2 regions of the Serratia sp. NA_13 genome follow, and region 1 is predicted to be linked to the other one. Evidence: riboswitches for the same ligand, from Rfam matches in the RefSeq annotation. Region 1 holds a riboswitch; the other holds the start of a gene.

Region 1 (5,128 bases):
CCCTTCTTCGACAAATTTGGCAGGAGAGAGCCCGGTCTCACGCGTGAACACCCGGGTAAAATTTCGCGGACTCATGGCGACCCGTTCCGCCAATTTATCTACGGAAAGATCTTCCGCCAGGTTTTCCAGGATCCACGACTGGAGATCGCGGATTGGGCCAGGGGTTTTAGCCTGATTTAAAGGGTAACGGCTGAACTGCGCCTGGCCGCCGGGCCGACGAAGGAACATCACCAGATCTTGCGCCACTTCGCGCGCCTGAACAAAACCATAGTCGTCTTCCACCAGCGCCAGAGTGAGATCGAAGCCGGAACTGACCCCGCCGGAAGTCCAGACAGAGCCATCCTGCACGTACAACGGCCCATTTTCGACCTGCACTTTTGGGAAACGCGTCTGCAAGGTTTCCAGCAAGCGCCAATGGGTGGTCGCCCGGCGTCCATCCAGTAAACCGGCTTCGGCCAGCAGCAACGCCCCACCGCACACCGACGCAATACGTCGCGCCTGGGGTGCGGCACGCCGCAGCCAGTCGACAACGTAGGCACTTTCTTCTTCGGTCGCGCCTTTTCCGGTCACTATGATGGTGTCGCGTTCCTGCTCAGGGTCGAGATCCGAGAGACGATGGTCGGCCAGCAGATTCAAACCGGACGAACCATGGACTACCCGGTGAGATTGCGTGGTGGCCAGCGACATCCGGTAGAGCGGAGCATCGTTGGGCCTCAAGCGATTGGCTTGCATCAGAATGTCGGCGATGCCTGCCGACTCAAATAACATGCCCCCTTCGGGGACGATAATCAGAAAGTTATGCATGTCCTTAAAATACAAAATGAGCAAAATAAGTCAATCCCGCCTCCATAGAGGCTGGCAGGCTTTGGGTTAGCAACCTATCAGCGCCAGTCCAGCGCCGGTGCAATATGCTTGAGGATCGACTCAATCACATGGGCGTTATAGTCCACACCCAACTGGTTTGGCACGGTCAATAGCAAGGTGTCCGCTTCGGCAATGGCTTCGTCCTGCGCCAGCTGTTTGATCAACAGTTCCGGCTCGGCGGCATAACTGCGGCCGAATATCGCCCGGGTCTGATCGCCGATGTAGCCCACCTGATCGCCCTCCTGCCCGCTGTTGCCAAAATAGTTGCGATCCCGCTGATCCATCAGCGCAAAGATGCTGCGGCTGACCGACACCCGTGGCTCTCGTTTATGCCCTGCCAGCTTCCAGGCCTCGCGGTAAGCGCGGATCTGTTTGGCCTGCTGCACATGGAACGGCTCGCCGGTTTCGTCGTTTTTCAGCGTCGAACTTTGCAGGTTCATCCCCAGTTTCGCGGCCCAAACTGCCGTGGCGTCTGAGCTGGCCCCCCACCAGATGCGATCCCGCAGGCCGGCGGAGAAAGGTTCAACGCGCAGTAGGCCGGGAGGATTAGGGAACATCGGTTGCGGGCTGGGTTCGGCAAAGCCTTCGCCACGCAGCGCGTCCAGCAGCACTTCGGTATGTCGACGGGCCATATCGGCTTCGGTCTCGCCGTCGGCAGGCGTGTAGCCAAAGTATCGCCAGCCATCAATCACCTGCTCGGGAGAACCGCGACTGATGCCAAGCTGCAAACGTCCACCTGAAATCAGGTCGGCGGCTCCGGCATCTTCAACCATATACAGCGGGTTTTCATAGCGCATGTCGATCACACCGGTACCAATCTCAATACGCTGGGTTTTGGCACCGATGGCAGCCAACAGCGGGAATGGCGAGCCAAGCTGGCGGGCAAAGTGATGCACGCGGAAATAGGCTCCATCCGCCCCCAGTTCTTCTGCCGCGACGGCAAGATCGATCGATTGCAGCAACGCATCGCTGGCCGAGCGGGTGCCCGACTGTGACGAAGGCGTCCAGTGGCCAAAAGAGAGAAATCCAATTTTCTTCATGGGTAGTGTCCTTAGGTTCAATTATGACCGGATTACAGTGACAAATATGCCCCCTGTCAGGCCAGAAAAATTGTCTTCGACCGCACTAAACGAACCGTTTTTGGCAGAGAAATCCCTCCGGACTTCCCCCCGCCCAAGCATTGTAATCAAAAAGTAAATATCGTATAACAGGCTCCTCCGAGGGGTGTCCTGTAATGGGCTGAGATGGCGCAAGCCGAACCCTTTGAACCTGATCTGGGTCATGCCAGCGAAGGGACGGGTCGGCAATCACGCTATCAGTCATTGCCTGTTCATACCTCAGCGCGCCCGGATCTCCACTTACTTTTGGAGGTCCCATGTTTACTCCCCAATTCAACGACGGTCTTTACGGACAACTGCGCCTGCACGCCGGTAGCCACTGGCAGGACTATGTCGCTCACCCCTTTATTCAGCAACTGGCCGCCGGTACGCTGCCCGAACCTGCTTTCCGCCGCTATCTGACCCAGGACTATCTGTTCCTGATCCACTTTGCCCGCGCCTACGCCCTGCTGGTCAGCAAACTGCGCACCCTGCCGGAGATGCGCACGGCCACCGCTTCGCTCAATGCAATCGTGGCCGAGCTGCCTTTGCATCTGGCCTATTGCGCCGACTGGGGCCTCAGCGAGCCGCAGATTGCCGCCGAGCCAGAAGCCGCGGAAACCCTCAATTACACCCGCTATGTGCTCGATATCGGCCATTCCGGGGATGCGCTCGACCTGCTGGCGGCGCTGTTGCCCTGCGTCGCTGGCTATGCCGAGATTGGCCTGCGACTGCTGAACGATCCTGCCACGATGATGGCAGGCAACCCCTACGCTTCGTGGATCCGCAACTATGGCGATCCGGGCTACCTGGCCGGGGTGCAGGCCGCACTCGATCTGCTGGAAAACGTCGGCCGCCAGCGCGGTGCAGAAAGCCGCCTGGGTGAACTGTCAGCGATTTTCACCACCGCCACACGGCTGGAATCCGCCTTCTGGCAAATGGGGCTGAATGCCCAATGAGTATAGTCAACGCACAGCACCATGGCGTGCGGCCAGGTATTCAGGTGCGGGATTTAACCCTGCGTTTTGGCCAACAGGTGATTTTCGACCGACTTAGTTTCGATATCGCAGGCGGCAACTTTGTTGCCCTGCTCGGTGCCAGCGGTGCGGGCAAAACCAGCCTGTTGAAGATTATTGCCGGGCTGGTAAAACCCACCTCCGGCTCGGTTGCCGGCAGCGATGGCCTGCCGATTGCCGGGCGCATCGCTTATATGGGGCAAAAGGATTTTCTCTACCCGTGGCTGACCATTGACCAAAACATCAGTCTCGGCGCGCGGCTGCGCGGTGAAAAGGTCGACCGGTCCTGGGCCGAGCACCTGCGGGAACGCGTGGGGCTGAGTGGTTATGGCAATGCCTTGCCTGCTGCGCTGTCCGGTGGCATGCGCCAGCGTGCCGCCATCGCCCGAACCCTGTATGAACGCCAGCCGATTGTGCTGATGGATGAGCCTTTCTCGGCGCTGGATACCATCACCCGCGCCATGATCCAGCAACTGGCCGCCGAACTGCTGGCGCAGCACACCGTATTGCTGATTACCCACGACCCAATGGAAGCCTGCCGTCTCAGCCATCATCTGCTGGTACTGTCCCGCTATCCCGCCGGTATTGACGATAGCCATGTTATCGAAGGGTTTCCGCCGCGCGCACCGGACGATCCTCAACTGCTGAAAAGCCAGAGCGAGCTGTTGTTGCAGCTGGTGAGGGCCGCCGGATGAAACCCCAGATTGAAAGCCGTCTATCGCGGATGCGTCGCAGCCTGACGGTGTTTGCCGGCCTACTATTGCTGTGGGGACTGGTCACGCTGGGCGATATTCCGGCCTTTCTGCTGCCTTCCCCCTCTTCAGTAGCGCAGGCGCTGTGGAACGACCGGGCTTATCTCGGTTACCACACGCTGATCACCGCCGCTGAAATTGCCTGCGGCCTGCTGGCCGGGGTATTGCTCGGCACCGTACTGGCGCTGTGCATGATTTATTCCCCGCAGCTGCAACGCTGGCTAATGCCGCTGGTGCTGACCAGCCAGGCAATCCCGGTGTTTGCACTGGCCCCGCTGTTGGTGCTGTGGTTCGGTTTTGGCATCAGCGCCAAGGTGGTGATGGCCGTGTTGGTGATCTTCTTCCCGGTCACCTCAGCCTTCTTCGACGGACTGCGTCGGGTCAATAACGATTATCTCGATTTGGCCCGCACCCTGCGCGCTTCTCCCTGGGCGCAACTGCGGCACGTGCGGCTGATGGCGGCGCTGCCGGCCTTGGGTTCCGGGCTGCGCATGGCCGCCGCCGTCGCCCCGATCGGCGCGATCATCGGTGAATGGGTCGGCTCGGCGGAAGGGCTGGGGTACGTAATGCTGAACGCCAACGCGCGCATGCAGACCGACGTCTGTTTTGCCGCGCTGTTTATTCTGGTGCTGATGACCGTCCTGCTTTGGCTAACGGTGGACGCGCTGCTGCTGCGCCTGATTGACTGGGCGCCGGAAAATGACTGTTAACAAGGGATCGACAATGATTAAAAACACCCTGTGCGGACTGATGCTCTGCACTACGCTGGCCGGGCAAGCCACCGCCGCAGAAAAACTGACGCTGGTGCTTGACTGGTATATCAACCCCGATCACGCGCCGATTATGGTGGCCGAGCAGATCGGCGCCTTCAAGGCAGAAGGCCTGGACGTTAAGATTGTACCGCCTTCCGATCCGGCGCTACCACCACGGTTGGTGGCGGCAAAACAGGCCGATCTGGCCATCACCTATCAGCCGCAGTTGCATTTCTTTGCCGATCAGGGCCTGCCGCTGATGCGCGTGGGTACCCTGATTGATTCACCGCTCAATACTGTGATCACGCTGGATAAAAGCATCACCAGCCCCGCGGGGCTGAAGGGCAAGAAAATCGGTTACTCGGTCAGTGGTATCGAGCAGGCCACGCTGGCAACCATGTTCAAGCATGAACACCTCAACCCTGATGACGGTAAGTTGCTCAACGTTAATTTCCAGCTGACCAGCGCCCTGCTGGCAGGTCAGGTTGATGCAGTGATTGGCGGATACCGTAATATCGAGGCGCTGGAGCTAAAGTTGCAAGGCAAGGATCCGGTGGTGTTTAACGTGGAAGACTACGGCGTTCCGGTGTACGACGAACTGATTATCGTCGCCAATCGCGACGCGGTAGGCGAGCCGAAAATCAAAA
Region 2 (5,128 bases), on a different contig from region 1:
GCGCTGATGCTGATGGGCTGCGCCAGTTCCAGCGGCTGGTCATTAAGCCGAATTTTCATGCTGCGCCTCCGCATACCGGGCAGGTGCTGGCCTGACTGAGTTGCAAGGTGCTCCAGCTTTGTCGTTTACCATCGAACAACCGCAGCTTGCCGCTGAGTGATGAAGGCATTCCCGCCAGCATTTTTATCGCCTCCAGCGCTTGCAGGGTGCCAATGACGCCGACTACGGGGCCGAGTACTCCAGCGGTACGGCAGTTGCGCTGGGGTTCAGTTTGCTCCGGATACAGGCAGGCATAGCAGCCGTGGGTATAGGGCGGTTCTATCACCAGCAGCTGACCGCTGAAACCCACAGCGCTGCCGCTGATCAGCGGTTTCCCAGCCTGAATGCAGGCGGCGTTCACCGCATGGCGGGTTTCCATGTTATCGCTACAGTCCAAAATTAAATCGGCGCGTTGTACGGCGCGCTGTAACACTTCCCCCTGCAGACGCTGTTCCAGCGCAATGGATTCGACCATTGGGTTCAGCGCCTGTAGCTGGTGCTTTGCCAGAGCGGCTTTGCTTTGGGAAACGTCACTGCTGCGATAGAGGATCTGACGCTGCAAATTGGTGACGTGAAGACTATCGTCATCGGCCAGCAGCAGGGTGCCGACACCAGCGGCGGCCAGATAAAGCGAGGCGGGGGAGCCTAAACCCCCCAGCCCGACGATCAGCGCCGTTGACTGTTTTAGCTTCTCCTGGCCTTCGGGGCCCATGTCTTCCAGCAGCAACTGGCGGCTGTAGCGCAGGAATTCTTGATCGTTCAGCATGGCATCACTCCTTGCCTTCAATCAGTTGCAGCAGTTGTGCGGTCGCTGTGCGCCAGTCCGACGCCTGGGTAATGGCGCTGACCACGGCGACGCTACCGACGCCACAATCCAACACTGCCGCCACGCGATCGATACTGATCCCGCCGATCGCCACTGTTGGATAGTCACTCAACCCGGCGACATGGCGCTTTAGCTCCACCAGACCCTGTGGGGCAGAAGGCATATCTTTGGTTTGCGTCGGAAAAATATGCCCCAGCGCGATATAGGAAGGTTTCACCGCAATGGCGCGGGCCAGTTCGCTATCGTCATGAGTAGAAACCCCTAAACGCAGCCCGGCACGGTGAATGGCGGCCAGATCGGTAGTGTCCAAATCCTCCTGGCCGAGATGTACGCCATAGGCACCGTGTTTAATCGCCAATCGCCAGTAGTCATTAATAAACAGCCGAGCGTGGTAGCGCTTGCCGAGAGCAATGGCGGCGGCAATGTCGTCCTCGACCTGTTCATCCGGCAGATCCTTGATGCGCAGCTGGATCGTGGTCACGCCCGCCTCCAGCAAACGGGCAATCCATTCAACGCTGTCGACCACCGGGTATAACCCCAACTTGTGAGGGGTGGCGGGGAAGGGAGTGGTGATATCAGTCATTGCTCAGTACCTCTTGCAGGTTGCCGGCACTGTGGTACAGCTCGCTGCCGCGTGAGCGGAACTCGGCTGACATCTTTTCCATGCCGGTTAGCTGCACTTCTATCGGTTTGGCCACTTCCTGCGCGGCGGCATAGTCGCGAACTTCCTGAGAGATTTTCATCGAGCAGAATTTTGGCCCGCACATAGAGCAGAAGTGGGCGATTTTGCCGGACTCTTGCGGCAGGGTTTCGTCGTGATAAGCGCGAGCGGTGGCGGGATCGAGCGCCAGGTTGAACTGGTCTTCCCAGCGGAATTCGAAGCGAGCCTTGGACATGGCGTTATCGCGGATCTGTGCGCCAGGGTGTCCCTTGGCCAGATCGGCGGCGTGGGCGGCAATTTTGTAGGTGATCAGCCCCTGTTTGACGTCCTCTTTGTTCGGCAACCCAAGGTGTTCCTTCGGCGTGACGTAACACAGCATGGCGCAGCCGAACCAGCCGATCATCGCGGCCCCTATGCCGGAGGTGAAGTGGTCATAACCAGGTGCGATATCGGTAGTCAGCGGGCCCAAGGTGTAGAACGGCGCTTCGTGGCAGTGTTCCAACTCTTCGGTCATGTTGCGGCGGATCATCTGCATCGGCACGTGGCCAGGGCCCTCGATCATCACCTGCACGTCATACTCCCAGGCTATTTTTGTCAGTTCGCCCAGCGTGTGCAGCTCGGCGAACTGCGCTTCGTCGTTGGCGTCCTGAATCGAGCCGGGGCGCAGGCCGTCACCCAGCGACAGCGATACGTCATAGGCGGCGCAGATTTCACAAATTTCGCGGAAGTGCTGGTACAGGAAGTTTTCCTGATGATGCGACAGGCACCATTTGGCCATGATCGAACCGCCGCGGGAGACGATGCCAGTCAGGCGTTTGGCGGTCATCGGCACGTAACGCAGCAGCACACCGGCGTGAATGGTGAAGTAGTCAACCCCTTGCTCCGCCTGCTCCAGCAGCGTATCGCGGAACATTTCCCAGGTGAGGTTTTCCGCCACGCCGTTGACCTTTTCCAGCGCCTGATAAATAGGCACCGTGCCAATCGGCACCGGGCTGTTGCGCAGGATCCATTCGCGGGTTTCGTGGATATAGCGACCGGTGGAAAGATCCATCACGGTATCTGCGCCCCAGCGGGTGGACCACACCAGTTTCTCGACTTCTTCCTCGATCGAAGAAGTCACCGCCGAGTTGCCGATGTTGGCATTAACCTTCACCAGGAAGTTGCGGCCGATAATCATCGGTTCGGATTCCGGGTGGTTGATATTAGCGGGGATGATGGCGCGCCCGGCGGCGACTTCCTGGCGGACGAATTCCGGCGTGATGTTCTCCGGCAGGTTGGCCCCCCAGCTTTGGCCAGGATGCTGGTGGCGTAATACCTCGCCACGGATGCGTTCGCGGCCCATATTTTCGCGGATGGCGATAAATTCCATTTCCGGAGTGACGGTGCCGGCACGCGCGTAGTGTAACTGGGTTACGCATTTACCCGGTTGTGCCTTGCGTGGCAACGGCAGATGTTCAAAGCGCAGGTGATCCAGACCTTCATCGGCCAGGCGCTGCTGGGTGAAACCTGAACTGACACCCTTGAGGACCTCGGTATCGCCACGTTCTTTGATCCAGCCGGCGCGTAGCTTGGCCAGGCCGGTATGCACATTGAGTTCGGATTGAGGGTCACCGTAAGGGCCGGCAGTGTCGTACACCGGAATGGCTTCGTTTGGCTCGTACTTTGGGTTGTCCTTATCGCCACCGATCAGCGTCGGGCTGAGCTGAATTTCACGCATTGGCACCTGCAGGTCACTTCGTGAACCCTGCAGATAGATACGGCGTGAGTTGGGGAAGGAAACGCCTTGCAGGGTGTTGATAAACTGCTGGGCTTCTTCGCGTTGCTCTTTACGAGCGCGGGGTTTTTTAACGCTAGACATAGCAAATTCCTACCAGTGTGATGAGTTGGGAAAATTGCTTGTCTGGAGCTCGGAGGGAGTAATGATGCTGGCCAGCAAGGCGGGAGTATCCCAAATCGGGGTCACCTGCCTGTGGCGATAGATTACTCTTGTTCCCTTCGCGGGTATTAACCCGATCAGGTTCCGCGGATCCCGAATTAACGGTCTCAGCCTGGCCAATTTGATGAACAAATCAGGCGCTAGGCACTCCGACAAGATGCCCTCCAGTATAGGAGGGATAATAAAAAAGACTACAAAATTTTAACGGGCCGGATCCAGCGTCTTGTCCGGTTCAGCCTGCTGCCAGGTTTCAGCCGCCAGTTGGATCAGCCTGTCTTCAAGGGTAAAACGAGCCGCCAGCGTTTCACCGATGTCGGACAACGCCTGATGTAATTCCAGACACAAGTCCTGATCGATATCCGCATCGGTATAGCGATCGTGGAAAGCCATAATCTGCTCGGTATTGGTCCACAGCTTGGGATAGATGTTGACCGCCAGAGACATTTTCGGACTGGATGCGCCTTCCACTTGTTTGATTATTCTGTCATAGATATGAAAATGGCCGGCGGAGAGGTAATCCACCAGATTATGGCAAAAGTTCTCCAGCGCTTTTTCATTCAGCGGCGTATGCTTTTCTTTGTTAGGTTTAATGCCCACCAGGGCACAATAGGCGACCAGCAACTGCTTGCGTGCCTGAAGCCATTGATCTACTAATTCATTACTACCACCAACGCGCTGAGTCAGGCTTTCCAAACGGTTGAGCATGTTTGACTCCGTAAGTAATAAAACGTAACAGTAAGTTATTAAAATGTAACAAGGCCGGTTTGTAGAGTGCCAGTGAAGCTGAGGTTGTGCAACAACGATATGGAACTTGCATTAACGGGTAATGAAAATGGCTGGTGGATCGTCAGCCATGAAAGCAAACTTTGGTTACCGAACGGTGAATTACCGTGCGGTTTGGCCGCGTCATTTTCCCTGCAGGGAAGAATGGCCCGTAGTATTGGTGAATGGGAAGGGTTGCCGGTCTGGCTGGTGCGCCATGTAATGCCACAGGAGATGGGATCGGTACGCCAACTGTTAGAACTCGATCGCGGGCTGTTCCAGCTTGCCGGACGGGGCGTACAATTGGCCGAGTTTTACCGTTCCCATCGCTATTGCGGTTACTGCGGCCATGAAATGCATCTCAGCCGCACCGAAAGTGCCTGCCTGTGCGGCAACTGCCGGGAGCGCTACTACCCGCAAATCGCCCCCTGCGTGATCGTTGCCATTCGACGGGACGATGAGATCCTGCTGGCGCAACATGTGCGCCATCGCGGCGGTATTCATACCGTACTGGCCGGCTTTGTCGAGGTTGGCGAAACGTTGGAGCAGGCGGCCGCACGTGAGGTAATGGAGGAAAGTAATATTGAAATCAAAAACCTGCGTTATGTCACCTCACAGCCCTGGCCGTTCCCGCACTCGTTGATGATGGCCTTTATGGCCGATTACCACCGCGGCGAGATCCGCCACGATCCGAAAGAGCTGCTTAACGCCGGTTGGTACCGCTACGATCGGTTGCCGCTATTACCGCCGCCCGGCACGGTAGCGCGTCGCCTGATAGAGGACACCGTAGCCTTATGCCGTGAGCAATAAATCGCTACAATACCGGCAGATGAATAAGGGAGCCCCATAATGAATGAGTTGAAGAACGATCGTTACCTGCGCGCACTACTGCGTCAGCCGGTGG

What was found. A riboswitch is a leader RNA that binds a small molecule or an ion and turns the genes downstream of it on or off. The one in region 1 is predicted to bind thiamine pyrophosphate.
Region 2: it holds a riboswitch for thiamine pyrophosphate, as region 1 does, so the genes downstream of both, thiC (phosphomethylpyrimidine synthase ThiC) here and ACUTSU_RS07140 (TenA family protein) in region 1, are expected to answer to the same signal.

Annotation. Positions count from the first base shown of each region.
Region 1 is NZ_JBQZFV010000003.1:96,647-101,774, reverse strand. It holds gene ACUTSU_RS07150 (GlxA family transcriptional regulator) at 1-804, opposite strand, end outside; gene ACUTSU_RS07145 (LLM class flavin-dependent oxidoreductase) at 882-1,904, opposite strand; TPP riboswitch at 2,075-2,177, shown strand; gene ACUTSU_RS07140 (TenA family protein) at 2,240-2,920, shown strand; gene ACUTSU_RS07135 (ABC transporter ATP-binding protein) at 2,917-3,672, shown strand; gene ACUTSU_RS07130 (ABC transporter permease) at 3,669-4,439, shown strand; gene ACUTSU_RS07125 (ABC transporter substrate-binding protein) at 4,453-5,128, shown strand, end outside.
Region 2 is NZ_JBQZFV010000025.1:6,881-12,008, reverse strand. It holds gene thiS (sulfur carrier protein ThiS) at 1-59, opposite strand, end outside; gene ACUTSU_RS21980 (HesA/MoeB/ThiF family protein) at 56-805, opposite strand; gene thiE (thiamine phosphate synthase) at 810-1,448, opposite strand; gene thiC (phosphomethylpyrimidine synthase ThiC) at 1,441-3,384, opposite strand; TPP riboswitch at 3,500-3,624, opposite strand; gene rsd (sigma D regulator) at 3,664-4,167, opposite strand; gene nudC (NAD(+) diphosphatase) at 4,267-5,034, shown strand; gene hemE (uroporphyrinogen decarboxylase) at 5,074-5,128, shown strand, end outside.